One region of the Kitasatospora sp. NPDC088742 genome, then DNA from elsewhere that is predicted to be linked to it. Evidence: riboswitches for the same ligand, from Rfam matches in the RefSeq annotation. Region 1 holds a riboswitch; each other region holds the start of a gene.
What was found. Region 1 has a riboswitch for cyclic di-AMP ahead of ACZ6ZR_RS00660 (hypothetical protein). Riboswitches for the same ligand answer to the same signal wherever they lie in the genome.

Region 2: linked by a shared signal. The riboswitch ahead of ACZ6ZR_RS37605 (transglycosylase family protein) and the one ahead of ACZ6ZR_RS00660 (hypothetical protein) in region 1 are both predicted to bind cyclic di-AMP.
Region 3: linked by a shared signal. The riboswitch ahead of ACZ6ZR_RS03560 (glycoside hydrolase family 16 protein) and the one ahead of ACZ6ZR_RS00660 (hypothetical protein) in region 1 are both predicted to bind cyclic di-AMP.
Region 4: linked by a shared signal. The riboswitch ahead of ACZ6ZR_RS28235 (M23 family metallopeptidase) and the one ahead of ACZ6ZR_RS00660 (hypothetical protein) in region 1 are both predicted to bind cyclic di-AMP.

Annotation. Positions count from the first base shown of each region.
Region 1 is NZ_JBVJLD010000001.1:156,815-163,833, reverse strand. Features, by position in the region: gene ACZ6ZR_RS00675 (2-hydroxyacid dehydrogenase) at 1-240, shown strand, start outside; gene ACZ6ZR_RS00670 (SpoIIE family protein phosphatase) at 295-2,985, shown strand; gene ACZ6ZR_RS00665 (cupredoxin domain-containing protein) at 2,997-3,443, opposite strand; gene ACZ6ZR_RS00660 (hypothetical protein) at 3,628-4,734, opposite strand; cyclic di-AMP (ydaO/yuaA leader) riboswitch at 4,738-4,870, opposite strand; gene ACZ6ZR_RS00655 (GNAT family N-acetyltransferase) at 5,073-5,507, opposite strand; gene ACZ6ZR_RS00650 (HAD family hydrolase) at 5,519-6,154, opposite strand; gene ACZ6ZR_RS00645 (NAD-dependent epimerase/dehydratase family protein) at 6,136-7,019, opposite strand, start outside.
Region 2 is NZ_JBVJLD010000087.1:8,879-15,897, forward strand. Features, by position in the region: gene eno (phosphopyruvate hydratase) at 89-1,375, opposite strand; gene ACZ6ZR_RS37605 (transglycosylase family protein) at 1,571-2,341, opposite strand; cyclic di-AMP (ydaO/yuaA leader) riboswitch at 2,347-2,498, opposite strand; gene ACZ6ZR_RS37610 (cytochrome P450 family protein) at 2,725-3,972, opposite strand; gene ACZ6ZR_RS37615 (SDR family NAD(P)-dependent oxidoreductase) at 4,330-4,725, shown strand; gene ACZ6ZR_RS37620 (nucleoside triphosphate pyrophosphohydrolase) at 4,744-5,730, opposite strand; gene ACZ6ZR_RS37625 (SurA N-terminal domain-containing protein) at 5,748-6,359, opposite strand; gene ACZ6ZR_RS37630 (hypothetical protein) at 6,508-6,936, opposite strand.
Region 3 is NZ_JBVJLD010000002.1:305,099-312,117, forward strand. Features, by position in the region: gene ACZ6ZR_RS03550 (antibiotic biosynthesis monooxygenase) at 1-276, opposite strand, end outside; gene ACZ6ZR_RS03555 (hypothetical protein) at 359-826, shown strand; gene ACZ6ZR_RS03560 (glycoside hydrolase family 16 protein) at 849-2,054, opposite strand; cyclic di-AMP (ydaO/yuaA leader) riboswitch at 2,060-2,228, opposite strand; gene ACZ6ZR_RS03565 (esterase/lipase family protein) at 2,365-3,603, opposite strand; gene ACZ6ZR_RS03570 (guanyl-specific ribonuclease) at 3,806-4,201, shown strand; gene ACZ6ZR_RS03575 (hypothetical protein) at 4,262-5,116, opposite strand; gene ACZ6ZR_RS03580 (fatty acid desaturase family protein) at 5,188-6,306, opposite strand; gene ACZ6ZR_RS03585 (ferredoxin reductase) at 6,314-7,019, opposite strand, start outside.
Region 4 is NZ_JBVJLD010000043.1:18,367-25,385, reverse strand. Features, by position in the region: gene ACZ6ZR_RS28255 (TetR/AcrR family transcriptional regulator) at 1-59, opposite strand, end outside; gene ACZ6ZR_RS28250 (alpha/beta fold hydrolase) at 59-880, opposite strand; gene ACZ6ZR_RS28245 (tautomerase family protein) at 972-1,169, shown strand; gene ACZ6ZR_RS28240 (YiaA/YiaB family inner membrane protein) at 1,197-1,487, opposite strand; cyclic di-AMP (ydaO/yuaA leader) riboswitch at 1,700-1,858, shown strand; gene ACZ6ZR_RS28235 (M23 family metallopeptidase) at 1,871-2,737, shown strand; gene ACZ6ZR_RS28230 (hypothetical protein) at 2,784-3,653, opposite strand; gene ACZ6ZR_RS28225 (sensor domain-containing protein) at 3,842-4,543, shown strand; gene ACZ6ZR_RS28220 (class I SAM-dependent methyltransferase) at 4,698-5,393, shown strand; gene ACZ6ZR_RS28215 (hypothetical protein) at 5,347-6,414, opposite strand; tRNA gene ACZ6ZR_RS28210 (tRNA-Met) at 6,839-6,912, opposite strand; gene ACZ6ZR_RS28205 (PrsW family intramembrane metalloprotease) at 6,959-7,019, opposite strand, start outside.

The DNA of each region.
Region 1 (7,019 bases):
GTCGGCCTGGACGTCTACGAGGAGGAGACCGGCGTCTTCTTCTACGACCGCTCGGTGGAGGGCATCGGCGACGACGTGCTGGCCCGACTGATCAGCTTCCCCCAGGTCCTGGTCACCTCCCACCAGGCCTACTTCACCCGCACCGCCGTCGGCCAGATCATCGACGCCACCGCCCGCAACGTCGACGACTTCGAGGCCGGCCTCCGCAGCGAGAACACCCTGGTGCCGAAGATCCCCTGACTCCGCACGCCCCGGTGGTGGCCGGGACCGGCCGGGAGCGGTACACCTGGGCACATGGCCGCGAATTCGGATCCGCCCCGGACGGACGCCGTCCCCACCGGCGGCGGCCTGCGCAGCCGGCTGCGGCTCGTGCTCGGCCCGCGCAGCGTGGCGGGCCAGGTCTTCGTCCTCCAGGTCCTGATCGTGCTGCTGCTGGTGGTCACGATCGGCGTGGAGTCGGCGCTGCAGGACCAGCGGGACAGTGCGGCCGAGGCCCGGCAGCGCTCGCTCGCGGTGGCCGAGGCCTTCGCCAACTCGCCGGGGATCGCCGAGGCGCTCCGCTCCCCCGACCCGACCGCCCTGCTCCAGCCGAAGGCCGAGGCCACCCGGATCAGGACGGGCGTCGACTTCGTGGTCGTGCTCGGCCCCGACGCGATCCGCTACACCCACCCGATGCCCGACCGGATCGGCAAGAAGTTCGTCGGCACCACGGCACCCGTGCTGGCCGGGGAGTCGATCACCGAGGAGGTCAACGGCACCATCGGCCCGCTGGTGCAGGCCGTGGTCCCGGTGCGCGACTCCGGGGGCCAGGTGGTGGGCATGGTCTCGGCGGGGATCAGGACCAGCCGGGTCAGCGACAGCGCCGACCGGCAGCTGCCGGTCCTGATCGGCAGCGCGGCCGCCGCCCTCGCCCTGGCCACCGTCGGCGCCGCGCTGGTCAGCCGCCGGCTGCGCCGGCAGACCCGGGGCCTCGGGCCGTCCGAGATGACCCGGATGTACGAACACCACGACGCGGTGCTGCACGCGGTCCGCGAGGGCGTGCTGATCGTCGACCGGGAGGGCAGGCTGCTGCTCGCCAACGACGAGGCGGAGCGGCTGCTGGGCCTGCCGGCCGCCGCCGAGGGGCGGCACGTCACCGAGCTGGGCCTCGACCGCCGGATGGCCGAGCTGCTCGCCGCCGGGCAGTCCGTGACGGACGAGGTGCTGGCCGCGGGCGACCGGATGCTGGCGGTCAACGTCCGGCCGACCGACCTGCACGGCGGCCCGCCCGGTCTGGTCGCGACCCTGCGCGACTCCACCGAGCTGCGCGCCCTCACCGGGAAGGCCGAGCTGGCCGGCCGCCGGCTCAAGCTGCTCTACGACGCGGGCCTGGCGGTCGGCACCACCCTGGACGTGAACCGGACCGCCCAGGAGCTGGCCGAGGTGGCCGTGCCGGCCTTCGCGGACCACGTCACGGTCGACCTCGCGGAGTCCGTGCTCCGGGGCGAGGAGCCGGCGGCCGGGGCACCGATGCGCCGGGCCGCTCTGAGCCCCGACCACCCCGACGGCCCGTTCCTCCCGGTGGGCGAGCCGGTCCCGCTGGTCCCCGGCACCCCGCGCGCCCGCAGCCTGCGCAGCGGGCTGCCGGTGACCGAGACCGACCTCACCGAGGCCCTCGCGGCCTGGCACGGGCACAACCCGGAGCGCGCGCGGCAGGTGCGCGGGCACGGCGTGCACGCGCTGCTCGCGGTGCCGCTGCGGGCCAGAGGCGTGGTGCTCGGGATCGCCACCTTCTGGCGGGCCGAGCGGCCGGAGGCCTTCGACCAGGAGGACGTCGCGCTCGCCGAGGAGCTGGTCGCCCGCGCGGCCGTCAGCATCGACAACGCCCGCCGCTACACCCGCGAGCACACCATGGCCGTCACGCTCCAGCGCAGCCTGCTGCCGGGCGGTCTGCCCGAGCAGGACGCGCTGGACGTGGCCCGCCGCTACCTGCCCGCGCAGGCCGGGGTCGGCGGCGACTGGTTCGACGTGATCCCGCTGCCCGGCGCCCGGGTCGCGCTGGTGGTCGGCGACGTGGTCGGGCACGGGCTGCACGCGGCCGCCACCATGGGCCGGCTGCGCACCGCGGTGCACAACTTCTCCTCCCTCGACCTGCCGCCCGGCGAACTCCTCAGCCTGATGGACGACTTGGTCAACCGGATCGACCAGGACCAGGCCGGCGAGCACGGCGAGGCACCGATCACCGGGGCGACCTGCCTGTACGCGATCTACGACCCGGCCTCGCAGCGCTGCACCGTGGCGCGGGCCGGCCACCTGCCGCCCGCCGTGGTCCACCCGGACGGCACGGTGGAGTTCCCCGACATCCCCGCCGGGCCTCCGCTCGGCCTGGTCGGACTGCCGTTCGAGACGGCCGAGTTGGAGCTGCCCGAGGGCACCAGCTTGGTCCTCTACACCGACGGCCTGGTCGAGGCCCGCGGCCGCGACATCGACCTCGGCCTGAACCTGCTGGCCACCGCCCTCGCCCGGCCCGGCCGCGACCCGGAGCAGACCTGCGAGGACGTGCTCGGCGCGCTGCTGTCCGCCGACCCCACCGACGACATCGCCCTGCTGGTCGCCCGGACCCGCGCCCTGACGGACGGTCAGGTCAGGGTCTGGGACGTGCCCTCGGAGCCCACCGCCGTACGCGGGGTCCGCGCGGACGTGGCCCGGCTGCTCGGCGAGTGGGGCCTGGACGACCTCGCCTTCACCACCGAACTGATCCTCAGCGAGCTGGTCACCAACGCCATCCGCTACGGCCAGGCCCCGATCCGGGTCCGCCTGCTGCACGGCCGGTCGCTGATCTGCGAGGTCTCGGACGGCAGCAGCACCTCACCCCACCTGCGGTACGCGGCCACCACCGACGAGGGCGGGCGCGGGCTGTTCCTGGTGGCCCAGTGCTCCGACCGCTGGGGCACCCGGTACACCGAGAGCGGCAAGGTCATCTGGGCCGAGCAGCGCCTGCCCTGATCAGCGGACGGTCAGCGGACGGTCAGGGTGCCCTTCATGCTGGTCGGGTGCAGCGTGCAGAAGAAGGGGTAACTCCCCGGCGTGGACGGGGCGGTGATGGTCTTGGACTGACCCTTGCTCAGGGTGCCGGTGTCGAAGCCGCCGCTGCCCGTGGCGGTGAGCGTGTGCGCGGCGCTGTCCTGGTTGGTCACGGTGATCCGGGCCCCGGGCGCGACGGTGAGGTCCGCCGGGGTGAACTTGAAGTCGCGGATCACCACGGAGGCGGTCGTGGCGGGCGCGGAAGCACTCGCGGAAGCGGAAGCAGAGGCCGACGCGGAGGTGGAGGCCGACGCCGAAGCGGAGGCGGAACGGGACGCCGACGGGCTCGCCGAGGCGGAGGGGGTGGGCGTCGCGCTCGACCCGCCACCGCCGCCCTTGTCGTCCGAGCAGCCCGCCGCCCCGAGCAGGAGCACGGCCACGGCCGCGACCGTGGCGTACCGACGGGAACGGCCAAGGGCAGAGTGGGTCGGCATCGGATCGTCCTCCAGGTGTGACCGGCGTCGGGCCGCACCATCAGCGCACACCGACGGCCCTGACACACCGTCGCCCCGCCTGGGCGCCGCCGGGTTTCACCCGACCGGCGGCGGGCCCAGGGGGTCGAGGTCAGCCCTGGAACGCCGTGTTCAGGGTCTGCCAGAGGGGCTTGGTGGCGTAGGGCAGCATGTCCTCGGCGTAGTACCACCAGAAGTGGCCGCCGGCGTAGTAGGGCAGGTCGATCTTGAGGCCGTAGTAGTACGTCAGCATCGACCCGGCCGCCGCCTGGGTGGTGCCGGTGGCGGCGTCGGGCAGGCCGACCTCGCCGAAGCCGAGCTTGGCGTTCGGGTAGAGGGCGTGCAGCTGCTGGAAGTAGGAGGTCCAAGTGGCCGCGCTGGGACGGATGTTGTTGCACTGGCCCTCGTAGTAGCTGAGGGTCACGTAGTCCAGGCCGTTGCGCATGTCCTCCGGCACGTACTGCTTGGTGAAGGCGATCGGGTCGAGCTCGGTGGGGCCGTTGCCGCAGCCGATGTCGTAGTAGAGGGTCAGCGCGCTGCGCTTGCCGGCCGTCTCGACCTGGCGGTAGGCGTCGGTGATCTTGGTGGAGACGTCGGCGTAGCTGCCGAGCCAGTTGCCGTTGACCTCGTTGCCGATCTCCCAGAGGTCCACCTTGTCGCCGAAGGCCTTCAGGTACTGGGCGACGCGGTCGTGGTAGGCCTGGGCCGAGAAACTCTTCACGTACTCCGAGTCGAGGATCTCGCCCATGAGGTAGCTGACGGGCTGGAGTTGGTTGACCGCCGCGGTGTAGGAGCCCGGGCCCTCGGTCTCGTCGAAGACGAGACGGGTGGTCGGGGTACGGGCCAGGTGCCGCGAGGAGTCCACCAGCGCGGAGAGCTCCGAGACGTCGTCGGCGGTGACGCCGTACAGCCGGTCGGGCAGCGCGCGCATGCCGGCGGGCGCGGGCGTCGCACTCGGCGTGGGCGTGGGCGTGGCGCTCGGCGTGGGCGTGGCGCTCGGCGCGGGAGTCGGCGCGGGAGTCGGGCTGGGCTTGGGCGTCGCGGTCGGCGTCGGCGTCGGGCTCGGTGTGCGCGTCGGCTGGTAGCGCCAGTGGCCGGACTGCGTGGAGGTCCGGGCGGCCTGGGCGCCGGAGGCCTGGGTGCTGATCACGAACGGGAGGGCGAGCAGGCCGGCTGCGGCCGCCGCGCCGACCCGTACAGGGGTGGCAGAAAAGCGCATGGACAGGTTCCTCTGCGACGCCTGCGAGGTGAGCTGTCGGGTTCGGGCCGGAGGTACGGCCCGGCCGCGCTGTGGGAGCGGCTTCACCCCGAGCCTGCGGCCACCGCGGACGCACGTGCGCGGGCGGGGGGCAGCAGGCGGCTGACCTGGTTCCCCCGCTCCCGTCCGTGTCCGTGCTCGAGTGACCGCCGGCGGGTGGACGGGATTCGGCGTCCCACCGGCGGGGCCCGCGCGGAGCGGGCGACTCGGAGCAGGCTAGCAGCCGTCCCGGCACGGACAAGACGGTGAAGGACGCTGTAGCGCAGCTCACAGAGCCGCCCGCTCCGCGCGGCGAGGGGTCAGCTCGTCCAGTGCGGGGAGCGCAGGCCGGCCGGGGTGGAGCGGAAGCCGCAGGAGCGTTCGTAGAAGTCGACGTGCTCGGGGTCGTAGTCCACGTGCACCCAGTCGCAGCCGGCCCGGAAGGCCTCCTCGGTGACCTCGTCCACCAACCGCTTTCCGATGCCCAGGCGTTGGTACTCGGGGTGGACGGCGGTGTCCAGCACGAAGGCGTGCTTGCCGCCGTCCCACACCGCGTGCACGAAGCCGACCAGGCGGTCGGCGTCGAAGGCACCGATCCAGCTGAGGCTGTGCCGCTCCAGGCGGCTCGCCCACGGGGTGACGGTGAGCTCCTCGTCCGGGACCGCCGGCCCGTCCGGGCTGAACGCCCGTTCGTGCAGTGCGGACAGCTCCCTGTCGTCGACCCCGAACCGGACCTTCAACTCGACCTCGGTCACGCCGATTTCACCTATTTCCGCTCTGTACCGTCTTCCAGCAACCGGGCGATCCCCGCAGCGAGGGCCTCCGGTGTGTCCGCGAGCAGCGTACCGATTCCCAAGCGCTCCGCCGCGCCGGTGACTTCGGGGTTGTCGTCGATCAGGACAGCCCGCTCCAGGGTCCGGCCGCAGCGTTCGGCGACGGCGGCGAAGAACTCCGCGGTGGGCTTGACCCGCCCGACCCGCCAGGAGGAGGCGATCACGTCGAACTTGCCCAGGTGGCCGTGGGCGCCGTCCTTGACGGCGTCCCAGTGCTCGGCCTCGTTGTTGGCCAGCACGAGCAGCAAGTCGGGCCGGTGGCGGCGGAGTTCGGCGATGGCGGCGAAGGCACCCGGACGGGGGACCACGCAGTCCCGGTAGAGGGCGTCCAGCCACTGCGGGTCCACCCGCAGGCCGGCCGGTGCCCCGGCCGCCACCAGGGCGTCGGCCAGTACGTCGTGGACGTGGGCCAGGCCGACCTCGTAGGCGGCGTCCCTGGCGTCCAGTTCGGCCAACAGCCGTTCCGGGTCGGCATGGTGACGGTCCGCCAGCTGCTGGAGGAAGTCGGTCTCCTCGGTGACGTTGTTGAAGATGACGCCCCCGGCGTCCATCAGGATCGTGTCGGCCATACCCGCTCCACGTTCTCGCGCATCCAGTCGAGGTTGGCGGCCAGCCCGGCCGCGAGGTCGTACTTGGCGGCCCAGCCGGTGGTGCGGGTCAGCTTGGCCGGGTCGGCCTGGAGCTTCATGACCTCGCCGGGGCGGGGCGGTCCGTGCAGGATCTCGCTGCGGGAGCCGGTGAGTTCGACCACCAGGCGGGCGGTGTCGGTGACGCTGTGGTCGACACCGGTGCCGATGTTGTAGGCCTCGCCGGTGCCGGGGAGGCGGCCGAGGGCGAGGAAGGCCTCGACGGTGTCGGCCACGTAGGTGAGGTCGCGGGTCTGCTCGCCGGTGCCGTTGATGGTGATCGGTTCGCCGCGCAAGGCCTTGGCGAGGAAGAGCGGGACGGCGTCGTAGACGTGCCGGGGGCCGTAGCAGTTGAACGGCCGGACGATGGTCAGCGGGGTGCCGTAGGTGTGGGAGTAGGACCAGGCGAGCCGGTCGCAGGCCACCTTGGAGGCGGCGTACGGGGTGGCGGGCATCAGCGGGTGCTGCTCGGTGATGGCGTCGGGCTGGGTGCCGTAGACCTCGCTGGAGCTGGTGACCAGCAGGTGTTCGGGGCCGGTCAGCCGGGCGGCCTCCAGCACGTTGAGGGTGGAGCCGAGGTTGGTCTGCACGACGCTGGCGGGCTGGTCCAGCGAGGCCGGGACGTAGGCGTCCGCGGCCAGGTGGAACCAGGTGCTCGCCTCGATGCCGCTGAGCACGGTGACGGCCGAGGGCCCGGCCAGGTCCAGGTGGACCAGGCGGTGCAGGGCCGCGACGGCGGGGGCGGGGAGGTTGCGCAGGCGGTTGGTGACCTGGGTGCCGGAGACCCGGCGGACCACGGCGGTGACCT
Region 2 (7,019 bases), on a different contig from region 1:
GTCCACATGCCGGTGCCCCGGCCCTCCACCCTACGGGGTGGGAGCCGGGGCACCGTTCACAGCCGGCCGAGTGTCAGCCCCGGGTCGCTCAGGCCTCGGAGCGGAACCGCGGGAACGCGCCGCGGCCCGCGTACTCGGCGGCGTCGTCGAGGATCTCCTCGATGCGCAGCAGCTGGTTGTACTTGGCGACGCGCTCGGAGCGGGCCGGGGCGCCGGTCTTGATCTGGCCGCAGTTGGTGGCGACGGCGAGGTCGGCGATGGTGACGTCCTCGGTCTCGCCGGAGCGGTGCGACATCATGCAGCGGTAGCCGTTGCGCTGGGCCAGCTCGACGGCGTCCAGGGTCTCGGTCAGCGAGCCGATCTGGTTCACCTTCACCAGCAGCGCGTTGGCGGTGCCGGTCTCGATGCCACGGGCCAGGCGGGCCGGGTTGGTGACGAACAGGTCGTCGCCGACGAGCTGGACCTTGTCGCCCAGCTGGTCGGTCATCGCCTTCCAGCCGTCCCAGTCGGACTCGTCCAGCGGGTCCTCGATGGAGACCAGCGGGTACGCGGCGACCAGCTCGGCGTAGTAGTCGATGAGCTCGGCGGAGGTGAGCGCCTTGCCCTCGAACTGGTAGGCGCCGTCCTTGTAGAACTCGGAGGCGGCCACGTCGAGCGCGAGCGCGACGTCCTTGCCCGGGGTGTAGCCGGCCTTCTTGATGGCCTCGACGATGAGGTCGAGGGCCTCACGGTTGGAGTCGAGGTTCGGCGCGAAGCCGCCCTCGTCGCCCAGACCGGTGGAGAGACCGCGCTCCTTCAGCACGCCCTTGAGCGTGTGGTAGACCTCGACGCCCCAGCGGACGGCCTCGGAGAAGGACTCCGCACCGATCGGGGCGATCATGAACTCCTGGATGTCGACGTTGGAGTCGGCGTGCGACCCACCGTTGACGATGTTCATCATCGGGACGGGCAGGACGTGCGCGTTCGGGCCACCGAGGTAGCGGAACAGCGGCAGGTCGCTGGCCTCGGAGGCGGCGTGCGCCACGGCGAGCGAGACGCCGAGGATGGCGTTGGCGCCGAGCGAGGACTTGTCCGGGGTGGCGTCCAGGTCGAGCATGGCCTGGTCGATGAGGCGCTGCTCGGTGGCGTCGTAGCCGACGAGCTCCGGGCCGATCTGCTCGATGACGGCCAGGACGGCCTTCTCGACGCCCTTGCCGAAGTAGCGGTTCTTGTCACCGTCGCGAAGCTCAAGCGCCTCGAAGGCGCCGGTGGAGGCACCCGACGGGACGGCGGCGCGGCCGGTGCTGCCGTCGTCCAGGCCGACCTCGACCTCGACCGTGGGGTTGCCACGGGAGTCGAGGATCTCGCGGGCTACGACGACATCAATGGACGGCACGAGGCATCTCCTTGCGGAAGCGGGGACGTGTAGTCGTTACGACCAGAGCCTAACCGCACCCGGGCCCGGGACCACGCTGACCTCGGTCCCGTCTCACCTCGTGGCCTTCCTACCCACCGGTAGTCCACCCGGGGCGAGCACGGCGGGGCCGCACCGGATCACGGTGCGGCCCCGCCGGGATGACGGTGCGTCGGATCAGCCGAGCTGGAGGACCTGGCCCGGGAAGATCAGGTCGGGGTCGCCGCCCACGACCGACTTGTTGCCCTGGTAGACCTGCTGCCAGTCCAGGCCCTTGGCGGCGGCGATGCCGGACAGGGTGTCACCGGACTGCACGGTGTAGTTGCCGGTGGCCTGGGTCTTCGGGGCGGCGTGCTTCGGGGTGCTCACCGTCGGCGCGGCGGCCTTCGGGGTCGCGACCTTCGGCGCCGGCTTGCTGGTCTCGACGGCCTTGGGCGCGGCCTTCGTGGTCTTCGGGGACTCCGTCTTCGGCGCCGCGGCCTTCGGGGTCTCGGTCTTCGGCGCGGCCGAGCGGGTCTCCGAACGGGAGGCCTTGGCCTCGGAGTTGGTGTCGACCTGGGCGGCGGCGCCGCCCTTGGTCAGGCCCGCCTTGACGGAGCAGACCGGCCAGGCGCCGGGGCCCTGGGAGGCGAGCACCTTCTCGGCGATCGCGATCTGCTGGCCCTTGCTGGCCTGGTTGGCCTGCGCCGCGTACGCCTTGCCGCCGAAGCCGGCCCAGGTGCTGGAGGTGAACTGCAGGCCGCCGTAGAAGCCGTTGCCGGTGTTGATCGACCAGTCGCCGCCGCTCTCGCACGCGGCGACCTTGTCCCAGGTGGAGACCGGGGCGGCCTGGGCGCCGGTGGCGGCCATCAGCGGCAGGGCGAGGCCGACGCCGGCCACGCCCGCGACGGCGATGGCCTTCTCGGCCTGGGTACGACGACGATGACGGCCCGAACCAGTGAACAGCATGAAGAAATCCCTCTCCGCACGCCTGCGAGGTGAGCTGTCGGGTTCGGACCGGGAGGTGGCCCGGCCGCCGTGAGGCGGCTTCACCCCAAGCCGTGGGGGGACGGCGACGTACGTGTGGGTCCCCCGCCCCTGCCCAAGGGTCTGGTCGGTGTCCCGGCGGCGCGGCGGGCAGGATTCGGCGTTCCGCGCACGGGGTCCGCAGCTGCGGACTGCAGGGAGGGTAAGCAGATCAGCTGACCGATCACAAGCTCATGTCGAACACATCACACCGAAATCACGCTGCGCTGTGGGTCGTCCACAAACCGTACTTCTGTGGCCGGATTGATGTGTATTCAGATCACGGTCGATCAGATATGACCGACACGCCGTCAGACAACGGGTGTTCAGCCTTCCGGGGTGAAGCCCACCGGCAACTCCCGCAGCCCGCGCATGATCAGGCCGCCGCGCCAGCGCAGGTCAGCGGGCTCGGCGGCGAGTTGCAGGTCGGGCAGCCGGGTGAGCAGGGTGCCGAGCGCGAGTTGGCCCTCCAGGCGGGCCAGTGGGGCGCCGATGCAGTAGTGGATGCCGTGGCCGAAACCCAGGTGCGGATTGTCCTGCCGCGCCAGGTCCAGGGTGTTCTCGGCCGAGAATCTGGCCGGATCGCGGTCGGCCGCGGCCAGCACCACCAACACCGGGTCCCCCACCGGGATGTCCACCCCGCCGATGGTCAGCGGGCTGGTGGCGAACCGCCAGGTGGCGAGCTCCACCGGGCCGTCGTAGCGCAGCAGTTCCTCCACCGCCGTCTCCAACAGGGCGCTCTCGCCCCGGCGCAGCGACGCCTGGAGCAGCTCCCGCTGCTCCGGGTTGCGCAGCAGCGCGTAGGTGCCGTTGCCGATCAGGTTGATGGTCGTCTCGAAGCCGGCGAACAGCAGGATGAAGGCCATCGCGGCGGCCTCGTTCTCCGTCAGGTGCTCGCCGTGGTCACTGGCCCGGATCAGTCCGGAGATCAGGTCCTCGCCGAGGTCGGCCCGCTTGCGGTGGATCAGCTCCAGCAGGTAGTTGCGGATCTTCTTCACCGCCCGGCCCACCCCGCCGCGCTGGCCGCCGTGGTGACGGATCATCGCCCCGGCCCAGTCCCGCAGGTCGTCCTGGTCCTCCGGCGGCACGCCGAGCAGGTCGCAGATCGCGTAGATCGGGAGCGGGAAGGCGAACTCGTGGATCAGGTCGGCCTCGCCGCGGGCCGCGAAGCCGTCGATCAGGCGGTCGGTCAGCTCCTGCACCCGGGGCTGGAACTCGGCCACCCGGCGCGGGGTGAAGGCCTTGGAGACCAGGCGGCGCAGCCGGGTGTGGTCCGGCGGGTCGATGTTCAGCAGATGGGTCATCAGGTCGGCCTGCCGCTCCCCCGGGATGCCGACCCGGCCGGTGCGGTGGGCCTGTTCGCTGTGGTGCGCCGGGTTCTTGGAGAGCCGGGCGTCGGCCAACGCCTGCCGGGCGTCCGCGTACCTGGTGACCAGCCAGGCGTCCACCCCGCTGGGCAGGGTGGTGCGGTGCACCGGGGCGTGCTCGCGCAGCCAGGCGTACGCGGGGTACGGGTCGGCGGCGAACTCCCAGGTGAAGAGGGCGGGCTGGGTCGGGGCAGGGCTTTCCGGCATGTCGTGAACGGTAACCCGGCGGATGGGGTCTCCCCCGGCAGGGCTTGCCCCATGAGGAGCGTCGTTCAGGGCCCCTCCTGCCCGATGGCGGGCAAGGAGGGCGCGTGCTCTCGGCGTGCCGGGGAAAGGCCCTCGTAGCGGAGCTACTTGGGTCTTTTCCCGGTGCGGCGAGAGTGCGTGCCGGGCGGCGCGACGGGGCAAGCTCTGCCGGGGGAGACCTCAGGAGTGAGCCTGGTCACCTGACGGGTATTAGACCTTGCGGAGAATCGGCCCGTGCTTACGATCCTCCGATACGGACTTGGAGGGACGCCGGTGCGGCGCGTCCCTGCCGGGCGCGGCTCAAGGAGGAGCAGTCCCATGCGAGTAACCGGGGCAGTGGTGGTCATCGCGGTACTGGACGGCGGTTCGGGTGCCGGGCTGGCCCGGCGGTTCGCCGCCGCCGGGGCGGCCGGCCTGTTGATCGCCGACCAGCGGCCCGGGGTGGCCGAGGACCTGGCCACCGAGCTGGACCGGCCGGGCTGCCCGGTGGTCGGCGTGGGCGCCGACGTCCGGCAGCCCTCCGACGTGGCCGCGCTGGTCTCCACCGCGGCCAAGCACCTCGGCCCGATCGACCTGTTCTGCGTCTGCGGCCCGGGTGCCGAACGCATCCTGACGCTGGCCGAACTCCCGGACCACCTCGGCCCGCTGGCCGAGCTGATGGCCCAGGTCGGCGACGCGATCGGCGAGGTCGTCACGCCCGCCGTCGCCGCCTGAGCCCTCCCGGCAACAGCGCTACTCCGCCGCCCTGACCTCGTCCCGGTAGGCACGGGTGGTGGCGCGCAGCGCCTGGTCGATGTCCAGGTCCTCGTCGTAGGCCCGCTGGGCGAGGGCCAGCAGCACCCTGCCCAGGCTCTCCTGGTCGAGCGCGGCGGGGAGTTCGTACGGGGCGTCCGGGACGGCGGTGAAGCCGGCCCGGCGGACCCGGGAGACCAGCTTGGCCGCGTACGCCAGCGCGGGCAGCCCGGCGGGGACGCCGTCCAGGATCGAGTCGCGCTGCTTCTCGGCGGCCTTGAGCTGCTCCCAGTTGGCCTCCACCTCGGCCGCGCCGGCCGCCTCCACGTCGCCGAAGACGTGCGGGTGACGGTACATCAGCTTCTCGACGATGTCCCCGGCCACGTCGTCCACCGTGAACGGGTCCTCCGGGTGCTCCTCGGCGATCCGGGAGTGGAAGAGGACCTGGAGCAGCACGTCGCCGAGCTCCTCGCGCAGGGTGACCCGGTCCCCGTCCTCGATCGCCTCGACCAGCTCGAAGGCCTCCTCCACCAGGTACTTCACCAGCGAGGCGTGGGTCTGCTCGGCGTCCCAGGGGCAGCCGCCCGGGGAGCGGAGCCGGTCCATCACCGAGACCAGGTCGAGCAGCCGGGCACCGGGCAGGTCGTAGGAGCCGGGCAGCAGCTCGATCTCGGGCACCTCCCCGGCCCGCTCGACCGCGATCCGGGCCAGCGCGTCGGTGAGCCCCGGGTCCCCGTCCGGGCTGCCGAGCCAGAGGGTCGTGCCCTCCTGCCCCTCGGTCAGCAGCCGGGCCAGCGCGGGCGCGGTGGAACGCTCGACCAGTTCCACCGTGACGCCGGCCTGCCGGACGGCCGGGAGTTGCGGGTGGGCCGGGTCCCCGGCCAGCACCCGGGCCGCCCCGCGCAGCGCCTCCCAGGCGGGCCAGGAGAGCAGGCCGGGGGCGACCCGGTGGGTGGTGGTGAGCAGGATCAGCTTCGGAGTGTCCACACCCCGAACCTACCCGCTCAGGCGGTGGCGGCGGGCTGCCTGATCCAGTCCGCGGGGGCCGTCACCAGGCCGATCTGCTGGACGTCCCAGCTGCCGTAGCGCGGGTTGACCTCGATCTTCAGCTCGGCCCCGGCAGCGGTCAGCGCGGTACGGATCGCCGCGTCGCCCTCGGCCGTGCGGGGGTCCTTGCCGGCGGCCAGCTTCTGGATGCCCAGCTGCTGCCGGTAGAAGGCGTCCACCCCGTCGGCCGGGACGTTCTGCCGCACCAGCAGCTCCCGCGCCAGCTCGGCCTCGCCGCCCATCATCCTGGCCTGGTTCTCCTTGGCCTCGGCGATCTCCCCGTCGGTGACCGTCAGTTGACGGTCCAGCAGGGCCTGCGCCACCACCCGGTCCAGCACCAGGTCGACCACCGTCCGGCGGACCAGCCCGGCCCGCTCGGCCTGCTGGCCGCCGGTCTCGGCCGCGACCCCCTTGCGCACCTCCCCGACCCGGGCCTCCACGGCCGCGATGCTGATCTTCTCCCCGCCGACCACGGCCGCCGAGCCCTGGTGGGGCGGCTGGCTGCCGCAGGCCGCCAGGGCGGCTCCGGCGAGCAGGACTCCGGCGGTGGTGCGGAGGTGGCGGATCACGTGGGGCCTCCCGGGAGTTGTGGGGCGCGCGTGGTTCTGCTGACGGTGCACCAGTCTCACGGCCCGGGGGCGTTTGGCCAAGGGTGCCGACGTCCCCGGAAGGCTGGTGTCGCGCCGGACCCGGGATTGTCGGACCCGGCCGGTCCGCTCACCCGGCTGCCGGAGGTCCCCCGTACTGCGGCGGGTACGGCGGCTGCTGGTACGGGACCGCGGGCGGCGGGTACCAGGCGGCCGGAACCGGGGCCGCGCGGTACCACTGCCGCTGGGTGTCCATCACCAGGAAGTGCACCGGGGCGCCGAACCAGAGCGCGAGCAGGGCGAGCCCACCGACCAGGTCGAGCCCGCTGGCGGTGTCCGGGTCCGGGTCGGTCAGCCCGACCGTGACGTAGACCAGCAGCTGGAGCAGCCCGGCCACCACCGCCCCGACCACGTCCCCCGCCCGCTTGCGCCGCAGCGCCAGCACCAAGGACGGCGCCATGCCCAGCAGTCCGAACGACAGCAGCGGCACCAGGACGAGCAGCACCTTCCCCCCGGCCCCGAACGGGCCCGCGTTGGTGCCGTACTGCTGACCAGCCATGGGTACTCCCGTACGAGCGCCGCCAAAACCCCCGCCACACCGTACCGCCCCCGGAGAGCCCCGCAGGGGCCATCAGGGGCGCG
Region 3 (7,019 bases), on a different contig from region 1:
CAGCTGGAAGACCGTCAGCTCCGGCTCCACGCCCACCTCGCGGAACAGCCGGGGCGCGGCGGCCAGCTTCGGATCCGCCCGGACGGCCTCCAGCGCGGCCTTGTCCCGCCACAGGCTCTGCACCCGCCAGCGGCCGCCCGGCCCTCGCAGCAGCTCCGTCCTGATCAACCCCTCCGGCAGCTCCCCGGCCACCAACTCCCGGTAGGACGTCACTAGTTGGGCCTCCCTGTCGGGGCCGACCACTCCGGAGACCTCGCTCAACACCTGTCCGGACACCGTCCTCACCTCCACCTGTCCTCCACGCTACGCCAATACATTCTGTACAGGGCGTGACACGGAGAGCGAACGGGAGTGGACCATGGGTGGACGGAAGCTGACGGCGGTACTCGCCGGGGCGGCGGCGCTGGTGCTGGCGGTGGCCGGGCCGGCGAGCGCACTGCCCTCGCGCTCGGACCTGGAGGTGGTCCGGCTGGACCCGGACGCGGCCCCGCCCGGAGGCACCACCACGGTGCACGGCTTCGTCGGCAACGGGGGCCCGGACCGGACGGGCTCCGCCTTCACGGTGCTCCTGGATGTGCCGGACGGCTTCACCTTCGTCGGCCCGGACTTCCCGACCACCTGCCACCGGACGGCCGACGGCCACCTCCTGAGCTGCTCCTTCGGCGCCGGACTCCCCCGCTACCGGACCGCCACGGTCCTCGCCCCCGTCCGGGTGAACGCCGACGTGCCCCCCGGCACGAAGGCCGAGGGGCACGTCAAGGTGATCAGCGCGGACGACACGAACCTCGCGAACAACTCCACGCCGTTCACGCTGTCCGTGGCCTGAGTTCCTAGTGCCGGGCACGGCACTAGCGGTAGACGCGGACCCAGTCCGCGGCGAAGTCGATCGGCGCGGTGCCGGCGGGCGCCGGGTGGTACTTCCCGGCGCCCACCGAGAGGTTGAGGATCAGGTAGGCCGACCAGTTCGTCCCGACACCCTGGTTGTCGGAGAAGACCTTGACCCCGTTGACGTACCAGTCGACGGAGTTCGCGCCGTAGTACGTGCCGACGGTGACCCACTTGTCGTGGCCGAGGACGGCGGCGTCGGCGTGGTACTTCTGGGCCGGCTTGACGTGGTTGGTCAGCTCCAGCAGGGCGGCGTTGTCCGGGTGGTACTCGAAGCTGTCGATCTCCCCGTTGCCGTCCTTCCAGGTCCACAGCGCGGGCCAGGCACCGGCCTCGGAGGGCAGCTGGACGCGGGCCTCGGCGTAGTCGCCGGTCCGCACCTGGAAGCCCTGCGAGGAGTACTCGGTGGTGAGCAGCCCGGTCTCCCAGGCCTGCTTGCCGTTCTCCAGGGTGTGCGCGGAGGGCTTGGCGGTGAAGGTGGCCACACCGTTCGCGACCGAGACGCCGGACGGGTTCAGCCAGTCCAGCTTGTTGTCGTCCGGGTTGTGGGTGCCGTAACGGTAGCTGCTGCTGCGGTCGCTGACCCACTTGCTGCCGAGCGCGACGGGCGCGTCGAACTCCTCCGACCAGGTCAGCGCCTTGCCCGGGACGGGCGACCCGCCGGGGATGGGGGTCGGCGTGGGCGTCGGAGTGGGGGTGGGGGTCGGCGTGGGAGTCGGTGTCGGGGTGGGCGTGGGAGTCGGTGTCGGGGTCACCGAGCCGCCGCCGACGACCAGTTGACGGGACGGCAGGTTGTGCCAGCCCCCGTTCTGGTCCTGCCAGAAGCCGAACTGGGTGTACGTCCCGGCCGGCAGCGCCCGGGCACCGCTGGTGAAGGTCACCCCGCCCGGGCAGATCCGCACGTTGCTCGCGTTGCCGGGGAAGTCGAGGTTGCGCCCGGCGGTGTCCCGGACGCCGACACCCAGGGTCTTGGCGGTGAAGCAGGAGCCGGAGTGCACGGTCAGGCTGGCCCGGCCGGCCACGTCGGCGGCGAGCGTGCCCGGGCCGAGCCGGTCCTGGGTGACGACGGTCACGGCCTCGGCCTGGCCGGCCAGCGGGGCGGCGGCGACCAGCGGGACAGCCACCAGGGCCGCCGCGCCGAGGCGCGCCGGGGTGAGGGAGATACGCATGGGCAGGGTCCTCTTTCGGCGCCTGCGAGGTGAGCTGTCGGGTTCGGGCATGAGGGAACGCCCGGCCGCCTGTGGTGCGGCTTCACCCCGAGTGCCCCGGCGCCGGACAGGCGGGCAGGGGTCACGGACTGACCTGGTTCCCCCGCTCCTGCCCGTACTCGATGTGGTCGAGTGACCGTCGACGGGCAGGCAGGACTCGGCGCCCCGGCGACGGCGTCCGCAGCTGCACGAACTCCATGCAGGCTAGGCAGCTACCCCGCCGCGCGACAACGAGACCTCGCTCACAGGCAACGGCCGCGGCCGCCCCGCGTCAGGCCAGCCAGGCGCCGACCTGGGCGGCGGCGGCCGGGGCCCAGCCGAGTTCGAGGTGGTTGAGGTCGGCAAGCAGCTTCGTGCCGCCGACCGTTCGGATGCCGGTGGTGTCCAGGGCGCTGGCGGTGAAGACGATGCCGTCGCTCGGGCCGCGGTTCTCGTTGAGCAGGCCGGGGAGGTCGGCGGAGCCGCCGGCCAGCAGGTAGGCCGGGACGGTGGCGGGGGTGCCGGCCTGCTGGAGCGGGGCGATCAGCGAGCCCGCGTCGATCGCGGCCTGGATGCCCTGGCCGGAGGTGTAGAAGCCCTGGCCGCCGTAGTAGGTGGTCCACCAGTCCTGGGTGAGCTGGTCCACGCCGTACCTGCCGTCCCAGCGGGCCAGCAGCTGGCGCTGGCCGGGGAAGCAGTCGGAGCCGTTGACCGGCAGCACACCGAGGCAGGGCTGGGAGGTGTAGGTGCCGTAGCAGGTCATCCAGAGGTGCGGGGAGGGCGCGTCGGCCGTGCCGCCGCAGGCGGGCCAAGTGGCCAGCGAGAAGCTCCAGCCGTGCGCGTAGACGTAGTCGAGGCCGCCGTTCGGGCCGCCGAGGGTGACCAGGCGGCGGACGTCACCGGGGTAGGCCCGCCCCCAGGAGGGCCGGACCGAGGAGACCCAACTCCGGGCCGCCACCTCGCCCTTGCTCCAACTCACCAGGTCGACCTGCCCCACCCCGAGGCGGTCCCGGATCACCGCGATCGCGTCCCCGACGGCCTGAGCCTGCATCAGGTTGTCACCGTGCCTGTGGGCGAAGCCGATCGCGAAGACCCGGTGCCCGGCGGCGGCCAGCTGCTGCGCCAGGCCGGTCGAAGGGCAGTTCGCCGCACCGCAGTTGCCGCTCTCGCCGGGGTTGGCCCAGGCCCGGTCCGCGTTGTCGTTGGCCCCGTGCACCAGGAGCACGGCGGACTTGGCGCCGGTGTTCCAGCCGGCCGCCGAGTACAGCAGGAAGCGGGCCGAGGAGGGGCGCTTCACCCCGCCGAAGTACGTGACCCGCGCGCCGTCCTGGTCGCCCCGGCCGTCGGCGGGGAACTGCTCGGCGCGGAAGCCGGTGGTGGTGTCGTACCAACGCTCCACCGCGGCCCAGCCGTTGCCGGGGGCGGAGTAGGCCGCCTCCAGCTTCAGGTAGGCGGGGGGCGCGGCGACGGCCGGACCGATTCCCAGGGCCAGTGCGGCGCAGCTGAGCAGCAGGACGAGGAGTCGTCTCACAGGGGGGCTCCGTCGGGTCGGAGGAGAGGTCCGGCCACGGTAGGCGCACCGGTACCGCTCCCCCATGTGACGGTCACACACCCACCACGTCCGCAGCATGTCGGCAATCCACAAGTCACCTGGATTCACGGCGAGTTACCCGCTGATGAAGTGTTTCCGCAGCACTTCCTCCGGGACCTGACAAACCCTCAGACTGAGGGACATGCGAATCACTCTACGCGCGTTGAAGACCCGTGCCGCCTCCGTCGCCGCCGTCGGTCTCCTCACCCTCGCCCCCACAGCCGTGTTCGCCACCGACGCCTCCGCCGCCGTCAGCGGGAGCATCTGCTACACCGCCCTCCCGCCCGAGGGCCGCACCACCATCAAGCTGATCGACCAGGGCGGCCCGTTCCCGTACAGCCAGGACGGCGTCGTCTTCCAGAACCGCGAGGGCATCCTCCCGAAGCAGACCGCCACCTACTACCACGAGTACACCGTGAAGACCCCGGGCTCCTCCACCCGCGGCGCCCGCCGCATCATCACCGGCAAGGTCTTCCACGAGGACTACTACACCGCGGACCACTACGCGACCTTCTACAAGGTCAACTTCGGCTGCTGACACCCCCGTTCACCCCCCGACCGCCCGCCCCACTTCCCCGGGGGCGGGCGGTTCCGCGCCTCACCCGCGGGGCAGGCGCCGGGAGAGCACCGGGCCGGCCAGCTCGACGAGACCGGGTACGTGCCGGTACCGGTCCGCCCAGCGGAGCAGCCCCATCGCCGAGAGGTCGTCCACGGCACCGGCGGCCGCGACGGCGGCGATCGGGTCCAGACCCTCCAACAGGCCTCGGACCAACCGGCCTTCACCGCCGTCCGACTCGGTCGGCCACGGCAGCCGGCCGAGCCAGGCGAGCAGCAGCCTCGCCCGCTCGAGGCCGTCCGGGCACTCCGCGGCGAGGACCGCCGCCAACTCGCGGACCCGGCCCTCGGGGAGGGCCCCGGCCTCCATGCCGGAGAGGCCGACCAGGTGCGGCCAGAGGCAGCGCGGCACCTGACGCGACGCCAACAGGCCCGCGCCGTGGGTGCCCCGGCCCGGCAGGCGGATCTGCGGGCGGCCCTCCTCCAGGCCGAGCGCCTCGGCAAGGTCACCCTCGAAGCGCGTCAGCCAGCCCGAGAACCCGTGCCGCGCCAACAGCAGCGCCAACGCGAGCGGGTCGGCGATCGTCACGTCGTCCCGGAACCTGGAACGTCCCCAGGACACCCGGCCCACGCCGTGCACGCTCGCACTGCCCAAGCCCTCCCCGTCCGCGCCGTACAGACCGAGCGTCAGGGAACCGTGGCACCGGCAGATGTCACCGTCGAACTCCCCGGTCGTCGTGAGCCCGCGCAGCTCGGCGAGTTCGGCCACGTCCTCGACCACGGCGAGCAGCTCACGCTCCGGCGCGTCCGGCGCCGGACCTTCGCCGCCCGTCAGCACCCGGACCTCCGCCGTACGCGACCACACCTGCGCCAACCACTCCTCGACCGGCCGCCCCATGGCTCCCCCTCCTCGTCCCGGGCCCGGACGGTACGCGGCCCGCCCACGGGCGGCAAGCGGGATTCGCCGGATCAGACCGCAACCAACTCCCGCTCGCGGTCCGGGATCCCGGCCTTGGGCTTGCGGTTGGGCAGGGAGAGGCGGAAGACCTTGTGCCAGGCGGAGAACACCTGCTTGGGCAACGGGCCGGTGACGTAGGCCAGTTCGTACTTCTCGAACAGCGCGCGCACCTTCACCGCGACCTCGGCGTAGCGGTTGCTCGGCAGGTCGGGGAAGAGGTGGTGCTCGATCTGGTGCGACAGGTTGCCGGTCATGAAGTGCATGGCCTTGCCGCCGCTGATGTTCGCCGAGCCCATCATCTGGCGCAGGTACCACTGGCCGCGCGTCTCGCCCTCGATCGACCGGCGCTCGAAGACCTGCACGCCCTCGGGGAAGTGGCCGCACATGATCACCGAGTGGGTCCAGAGGTTGCGGACCAGGTTGGCGGTGAACGTCGCGGCGAGCGTGGGGAGGAAGGACGGGCCCGAGAGCAGCGGGTGGATCACGTAGTCCTTGAGCACCTGCCGGCGGATCTTGCGGCCCACGGCCCTGGCCCGCGCGCGGAACTCCGGGTTCTTGCGGCGGCGCTTCTGGAGGTTCTTGCCGAGCTCCAGGTCGTACGCGGCGATGCCGTACTCGAAGAAGCAGGCGTTGAGGAAGTTCCACAGCGGCTGGCCCAGGTGGAACGGGTGCCACCGCTGGTCCTCGTCGACGCGCATGATGCCGTAGCCGAGGTCGTTGTCCTTGCCGATCACGTTGGTGTAGGTGTGGTGCAGCTCGTTGTGCGAGTGCTTCCACTGGTCGGCCGGAGAGACGTGGTCCCAGTCCCAGGTGGTCGAGTGGATCTTCGGATCCCGCATCCAGTCCCACTGGCCGTGCAGGACGTTGTGGCCGATCTCCATGTTCTCCATGATCTTCGCCACCGACAGGCCGGCGGTGCCGACCAGCCAGGCGGGCGGGAAGATCGAGAACAACAGCACGGCCCTGCTGGCCAGTTCGAGCTTGCGCTGCGCCGAGATGACCTTGCGGATGTAGGCGGCGTCCCGCTCGCCGCGGGCGGCGATCACCTCGTCGCGGATCGCGTCCAGCTCGCGGCCGAGCTCCTCGATCTGATCGGCGGTCAGGTGGGCGGTGGGGTCGATCGCGGTCACGTTGCCTCTACCGTTCGATGTCGCAGGGGCCCGCCGCGGCGGACACACAGGTCTGGACGAGGACGCCCGGCGCGGCCTCGGTGATCGCGCCGGTGCGCAGGTCGCGGACGGCGCCCGCCTTGAGCGGCGTGACGCAGCCGAAGCAGACGCCCATCCGGCACCCGGACGGCATGAGCACTCCGGCCTCCTCGCCGACGTCCAGCAGCGGCGTGGCGCCGTCCGCCTCGACGGTCCTGCCGGTGGTGCTGAACGTGACCGCACCGCCGTCGCCGGTCACGACGACATCGGGGCGGAAGCGTTCGATGCGCAGGCGCTCCGGGACGCCGTGCCCGGCCCAGTGCTTCTCGGCGGCGTCCAGCAGGCCGGCGGGCCCGCACGCCCAGGTCTCGCGCTCGGCCCAGTCGGGGACGAGCTCGTCGAGACGGGCGAGGTCGAGCCTGCCGTCCGTGTCGGTGTGCACCTCGATGAGCCGCAGCTCCCGGCCCGCGGCCAGGTCGTGCAGGTCGGTGCGGAAGATCACGTCGTCCCGCCGCGGCGCGGAGTGCACCAGGACGACGTCGTCGAGCCCGGTGTCGCGCAGCATGCCCATCACCGGTGTGATGCCGCTGCCCGCCGTCAGGTAGAGCACCTTGGCGGGCTTGGCCTCCGGCAGCACGAAGTCACCGGCCGCCTGGTCGAGCCGGACCAGCGTGCCCGGCTTCGCGGAGCGGACC
Region 4 (7,019 bases), on a different contig from region 1:
TCGATCAGCTCGACGGCGTGGTCCACCACGCCGGTGGGGGTGAGTCCGACCCTGGGCATCAGCTGACCTCACGCAGGAAGGGGAGCAGGGCGTCGGCGGTGGCCTGCGGGTACTCCGCCATTGGGTAGTGCCCGGCACCGTCGATCATCACCTTACGGGCCGTCAGCGCGGCCGCCTGCCGGTCGGCCACCGCCTCCGGGTCGGGGAAGTCCGGGTCCCGGCGGCCCATCAGCACCAGCGCGGGGCAGCGCACCCCGGCCGTCCAGCCCTCGGGGGAGGAGTCTCCGGTGGCGTAGCCCCGGGTGGCCTTCTTGCGGCCGGGGGTGCGCAGGGCGGCCACCGCGGCGGCCCGGTACTCGGCGAAGTCGGCGGGCTTGGCGCCCGGGTGGGCCTTGTCGAGGTAGAGGCCCCAGAAGGCGGGGACGTGCACCAGGGCCAGGCCGAGCACCTTGAGCAGGGCGCGCTGGGCGGCGGTCGGCGGCAGGTTCTCCACGAAGGCGTCGATCAGGGCGATCCCGGCGATCCGCTCCGGGGCCTCGGCGGCGGCCTTGACCACGGTGGCGCCGGTGTAGGAGTTCCCGGCCAGGGCGGCGCGCTCGATGGAGAGGTGGTCGAGCAGGGCCAGCACGTCGCCGGCCAGGGCGGCGGGGGAGTAGTCGTCCCAGTCGATCGAGGACTCGCCGAAGCCGCGCAGGTCCAGGGTGATCACCCGGTGGCCGGCCTCGGCCAGCAGCGGGCGCAGGTACCGGTAGACGGTGCGGGAGTCGAGCATGCCGGGGAGCAGGACCACCGGCAGGCCGGTGCCGGGGGAGTCGTCGTAGGCCAGCCGGCCGCCGGGGAGGTCGAGGTACCGGGTCTCGGGGTGCGTCTGCGTCGTCATGCTTCAAAGCTAAGGCTAATAGCCTTAGCCGTCAAGGGGTGCGGCGGTGCTAGCGTGCGGAGCGGAGAAGTCCGAACGCGGAAGGGACGTCATGCCGTTCATCAACGTCAAGCAGCTGTCCGGCCGGAGCGAGGAGCAGCGGGCCGAGATCGCCCGCGAGCTCACCGCGACCTACGCCCGGGTCACCGGCGTGAGCCCGGAGAACATCTGGGTGGCGATCGAGGAGATCCCGGCCGAGAACTGGTCCTCGGGCGGCGAGACCTTCGCCGCCAAGCGCGCCAAGGGCTGACGGCCGGTCAGGAAGGGCGCAGGAGGGTCAGGGGGCGTCCACCCGGAACGGGTCGTGCTCGGCGAGGAGCTTCTCCAGCCGGGCCTGGTCGACCCGGGTGGTGATCTCCCCCTCCTCCTGGCGGTCCCGGATCACCTTGGCGAGGGTGAACGCCGAGGTGATCTCCCAGAGCAGGCCGACCGCGAGGAATGCCCGCATCCAGGCGTTCACCGGCAGGTAGAGGACCCCGAGGGCGAGGGCGGCGGTGGCCAGCGCGAAGGAGAGCACGGCCTGGGCGTAGTAGGCGTTGGTGGTCCGGGGCTGGGTGGCTGCGGTCATGTGCCCAGGATGGCCAACTCCCTTGTGGCCCACCTGAGTACGGGTGCTCAATCCGGGCCCGTGCGAGGGGCTGAGTACCCGGCCCGGCGGCCCTGGTTCACGGCGCGTCAGAAAGAGATGGACTGCACCACTCAAGCCGCTTGGAATCATGGGCTCCTAGGATTAACGTTTGATAACGCAGCGCGGTCGGCAACGCCGTACCCGAACGGCACCGTGCGCCGTCGCCTAATCCCACGGCCCTCCCCACGGGGAGGTCCAGGGAGCCGGGGAACCACGTTCCTTGGGGTGAATCGGCCGGGCCCCACCCGGTCGTAGGAGACCTTCCTGCTCCGAACCCGTCAGCTAACCCGGTAGGCGCGAAGGAAGGAAAGGAGCGCGCCTCCGTGGCGTCGACGCACACCCAGGCACACCCCAGGCACGACGGTAACGGCACCACCCAGCTGCTCGACCACCCGCTTCCGCAGGACGCGGCCCGGCACCGGATGCCCCGTCAGGCCCGCTCCTCCGGCCCGCTGCTCGGCGTCACCGCGATGGCCGCCACGCTCGGCGCCACCGGCTTCGCCGCGGCCGCCCCGGCCGCCGCCGTCCCCGCCGCTCCGCCGGCCGTCGCCGCCGCCGACCAGCCGGCCGAGGACCGCACCGCCGAGGAGCGCCCGCTCTCCGCCGACCCCGGGCTGGCCCTCGCCGCCCGCATCCAGCAGCAGGCCGACGGCCAGCGCACCACCGCCGAGGAGACCGCCCGGCTGGCCGCCGCCCAGGAGGCCGAGGCCAAGCGCACCGCCCAGGCCCAGGAGCTCGCCGCCGCCGAGGCCGCCGCCGCGAGGACCGCGCAGGCGGCAGAGGCCGCGCAGGCCGGCGACTTCACCCTCCCCACCAGCGGCTACCAGCTCACCGCGCACTACGGCCAGTCCGGCTCCTACTGGTCCCACCTGCACACCGGCCTGGACTTCGCCGCCGCCACCGGCACCCCCGTGGTCGCCGTCACCGGAGGCACCGTCAGCTCGGCCGGCTGGTCCGGCGCCTACGGCTACCGGGTGATCCAGAGCCTGCCCGACGGCACCGAGCTCTGGTACTGCCACCTCTCCTCGATCACCGTCGCCTCCGGCCAGGTCGCCCCCGGCACCGAGCTCGGCAAGGTCGGCGCCACCGGCAACGTCACCGGCCCGCACCTCCACCTGGAGGTCCGCCCCGCCGGCGCCACCCCGGTCGACCCGCTGACCTGGCTGAACGGCCACGGCCTCAACCCCTGACGCACCGTCGGACCCGCCGCCCACCCGGCGGCGGGTCCGGGTCCCGTCACTCCTCGTCCTGGTACCCCTGGGCCGTCAGGTACTCCTCGATCTCCTCGTGCCCGGGCTCCGGCGCCAGGTCCGGGTACTCGTGCACCAGCAGCGCCGCCAGCCCCGGCACCGTCCACTCGCCGCACAGCCGCAGCGCCTCCTCGGCCACCGTCGCCTCGAAGGCGTCGAAGTCCCCCGAGAGCTCCTCCGGCATCGGCAGCCCGAGCGCGTTCAGCCCCGCCAGGTTCCGGTAGGAGCGCTGCATCAGCCGGTTCTCCAGCAGCATCCGCGCCCCGTCGGTGGCCATCCCGACCGAGATCACCCGGGTCGGACCCCAGCCGCCGTCCGAGCCGACCTCGTCCAGCCCGGCCAACGCCCCGTACGCCTCGGCCCGCTGCTCCCGCGTCAGCTCCCGGAACCCGTCCAGCCAGGCCCGCACCGCCGCCTCGTCCGCCGTGTCCACCCCGTCCGCCCGCAGCAGCAGTGCGTACAGCCGGGGCCAGGTCACCAGGTGCGGCTGGCGCAGCAGCCCGCAGAGCAGCTCGCCCTGCCACTCCGCCTCCGCGTGCAGCTTCTCCTGCCGCTTGGCGTTCAGCCGCTTGGTCGCCCGCTGATGGTCGATCAGCAGCTCCACCGCCCTGCCGTACGCCTCCGGCTCGGACTCCGGCTGGACGTACAGGTAGAGCCGTTCGTACAGCAGCTGCTCCAGCACCGCGGAGGTCAGCTCCGGGAAGCCGTCGTGCATCCGGCCGTCGCCGAGCTCCAGCAGGACGAGCACGGTGCGCAGCGCGGCCTCCGGCACGGGGTGCCGCCCCTGTTCGGCGGCCCAGTCCAGCAGGTCGTCGGCGCGGGTGCGGGGGCTGAGCAGGAGGTCCTCGTGGTTCACCCTCGTACGGTATCCGGTGACGGACCGTCGGGAAGCCGCGGCACCGGCCCCGTCACCGCCCGGGCCCGTGGGGGGTAGGGAGAACCCCACCCCCCACCCACCGGCCCGCCTCATTCCGCCGGCCCGCCCCGCGCTGCGACCGTAGGAGCGTGAGCCAGGAGCGGCAGCAAGCGGACCAGGAGCCGGTGATGACCAGTCAGACCCACCACTACGCGGCGCAGTACGAGAGCCGGACGGACAGCGCGGCCCACCCCGGCTTCTGGCGGGCGCCGTTCACCGCCGCCCCCTACCGCGAACTGGGCTTCCTGCTCACCGCCCTCCCGCTCGCGGTCCTCGGCTTCGCCTTCACCGTGGCCCTCTTCTCGGCCGGCCTCGGCCTCGTGGTCACCGTCCTCGGCCTCCCGGTGCTGGCCGCCCTCACCACCGGCGGCCGCGGCTTCGCCGCGCTGGAGCGCCACCGCGCCCGCACCCTGCTCGGCACCGAGGTCGGCGACCCCGCGCCGGTCCAGCGGCGCCGCCCCGGCTTCTGGGGCGCCGTCACCGCCCACCTGGCCGACGGCCTCGGCTGGCGCGCCGCGCTCTACCAGGTCCTGATGCTGCCCTGGTCGATCCTCGCCTTCGTGCTCCCGGTGGTCACCCTCACCGTCGGCTGGGTGCTCGCCGCCTTCCCCGCCTACCAGTGGGTCTTCGCCCGCTACACCGACTGGCCCGGCTACCGCCTCTACGACTTCACCACCGACGCCGGCGTCCACCACGAGTACTACCTGACCTCCAACTGGCAGATCCTCGGCGTCTCCTTCCTCGGCCTGGCCTTCGTCTTCCTCACCCCGCTGCTGACCCGGGGCCTCACCAACGTCAACCGCCTCGCCATCCGGGCCCTGTGCCGCTGATTGCCTCAGACGCCCCAGGGGCGCGAGGCTCTGCTGATCTGCGGCTCCGCCGCGCGGGCGCGAATCGGAAGGCTCCACACCGCAAGACCGGGGCAGATGACCCAGTTGCACGCGCTGCCGAGCACCCCCATGCCCGCCGTGCTCCGATGATCGGGTGAGCACCCTGGTCACCTCCCGCCCCCTCGACGAGTACTGCGGCCTCTTCGACCTCACCCGCGCCGGTCTGGCCGCCCTCCGCGGCCCGGTCCTGGACTGCCCCGGCGGCACGGCCGGCCTCACCGCGGAGGCCCGTACCCTCGGCGTCACCGTGGTCGCCGCCGACCCCGTCTACACCGCCGCCCCGTCCGAACTGACCGCGCTGGCCCGGGCCGCCCGGACCCGGATGGCCCTCGTCCCGGGGATCCACCCCTCGGCCCGGGCCCGCCCGACGGACCGTTACCTGCGCAGCTGGGACCGCGCCCACGCGCTCTTCACCGCCGACCGCGCCGCCCACCCCGAGCGCTACGTGGCCGCCGCCCTGCCCCGCCTCCCCTTCGCGGACGGCAGCTTCGCCCTCAGCCTGAGCTCCTACCTGCTCTTCGCCTACCCCGAACTCTTCCCGCCCGAGCGGCAGTTGACGGCCCTGCTGGAACTGGTCCGGGTCACCGCCCCGGACGGCGAGGTCCGCGTCTTCCCGCTGCACGACGGCACCGCCCGCCCGTGCCCGCACCTGCCGGCCCTGCGGGCCCGCCTCGGCGAGCACCAGGTCGGCTCCGAGGTGCGCCGCTTCCCCCGCCCCGGGGACGGCCGCACCCGCCGGCTGCTCATCCTCCGGCGGGCTGACCACCGCCGACGCTCGGCCCGTTCGTAGCGCCCGCCACGTCCTCGCCGCCCTTCGCCTGGACCGGCACCGGCCCCGGCACCGGGGGCGCCGCCGGGAGGACCGGCTCCGCCAGCACCGCCGGCACCACCGCGTCCAGCACCTCTGGCGTCACCGGCGTCACCGCCTCCGCCGTGAGCAGCTTCAGGATCTGCCCAGCCACCACCCGCCGCCGCGAATCCGGCGGCACCGCCCGGTCGTTGCGCATCTTGTTCTCCACCGCGAACCGCAGCTCCCGCCGCTGCTCCGGCGCCAGCCCGCCGTGCTCCACCGCCGCCTTGGCCGCCAACAGCGCCTGGAGCAGCACGAACGGCGGCAGCTCGCTGCTCACCGCCCGCAGGATCAGGTGGTAGTTCTCCGGGTCCGGGTCGCCCTGGAGCAGGGCCAGTGCCTGCACCTGGAGGCCCTCGGTCTGGGTGGCGAAGAGCTTCTCCACCTCGGCGCTGGTGAAGTTCAGCTCGTGCGCCCGGGCCCGGGTCTGCCGGACCGAGTCGTCCAGGGTCTGCCGGTCGGCGGTGGACAGGGCCTTGGCCAGCCGGAGCCGGGTCAGCAGCCAGCCGGAGAGGAAGCCGATCACGGTGAAGTAGACCGTCAGCGCCGCCGCGAAGGCCGCGGCGCCGGGGCCGTTGCCGACCACCGGGGCCAGCGCGTGGCCGAGTTCGCGGAGCAGGCCGGGCAGGGAGCCGATCTGGGTCAGCCCGGCGCCCAGCAGGATCTTGGTGAGCCAGTCGGAGACCTGCTCCAGATTGGTGTTGGGCGAGTAGCTGCCGGTGGAGGTGGCGCTCATGTCGTCCGGCCTGGACGCCGCCCCGCTGGTCAGCAGCCTGGGGATGCCGAACAGGAAGCCCACCCCGGCCCCCGCCACCGAGAAGGCCGCGGCCACCACCAGCCCGCCGCCGAGCGCCCCGGCCCAGTCCGTCGAGGTCGAGGCGTAGAGCACCAGCCCGAGCAGCCCGGCCCCGACCACGGACCCCATCCCGACCTTCGCCACGCCGTCCTGTCGCAGGTCCACCGCGCCCACCCCTCCCGAAGTCGCTGCGACTGTAGCGGACCGGTCACCCGCCGGGCAGGGCGTGCACGACCTCCGTCACCTCGGGTCGGAGCGGGCACGCAGACGGCCCGTGGGCTGCTCCTCGCCGGCCGCCCCTGCCGGGGCGGGCCGGTGAGGCACCGGGGATGTACCGGTGAGCCCACGGGCCGGGTGACTGCTTGGAATTCGCCTGCCGCCGGAGGTCGTACGCCCTCGGGTCCTGCGCAGGCAGGGGCGGCTCTAGCGAGCAGCCACCTCACGCATCCTGAAAGAACTCAACTCAGGATCACCTCCCTTCAGTGTGCCGCCACTGTAGGCAGGAGGCGCCGGGGCGCACAACGGGTTTTCCGCGGAACGACGAAGGGCCCGATGGATGATCTCCATCGGGCCCTTCGTTGCTACTGAGTAGCGGGGACAGGATTTGAACCTGCGACCTCTGGGTTATGAGCCCAGCGAGCTACCGAGCTGCTCCACCCCGCGTCGGTAAACCAAACAGTACGTGAGAGCTGCGCAGAAGCAAAATCGGTTATCCGGCGGCGGCGGCCTGGAGCTCCCGGTGCCGGGCGGCCCGGGCTCTGGTGCGGGCC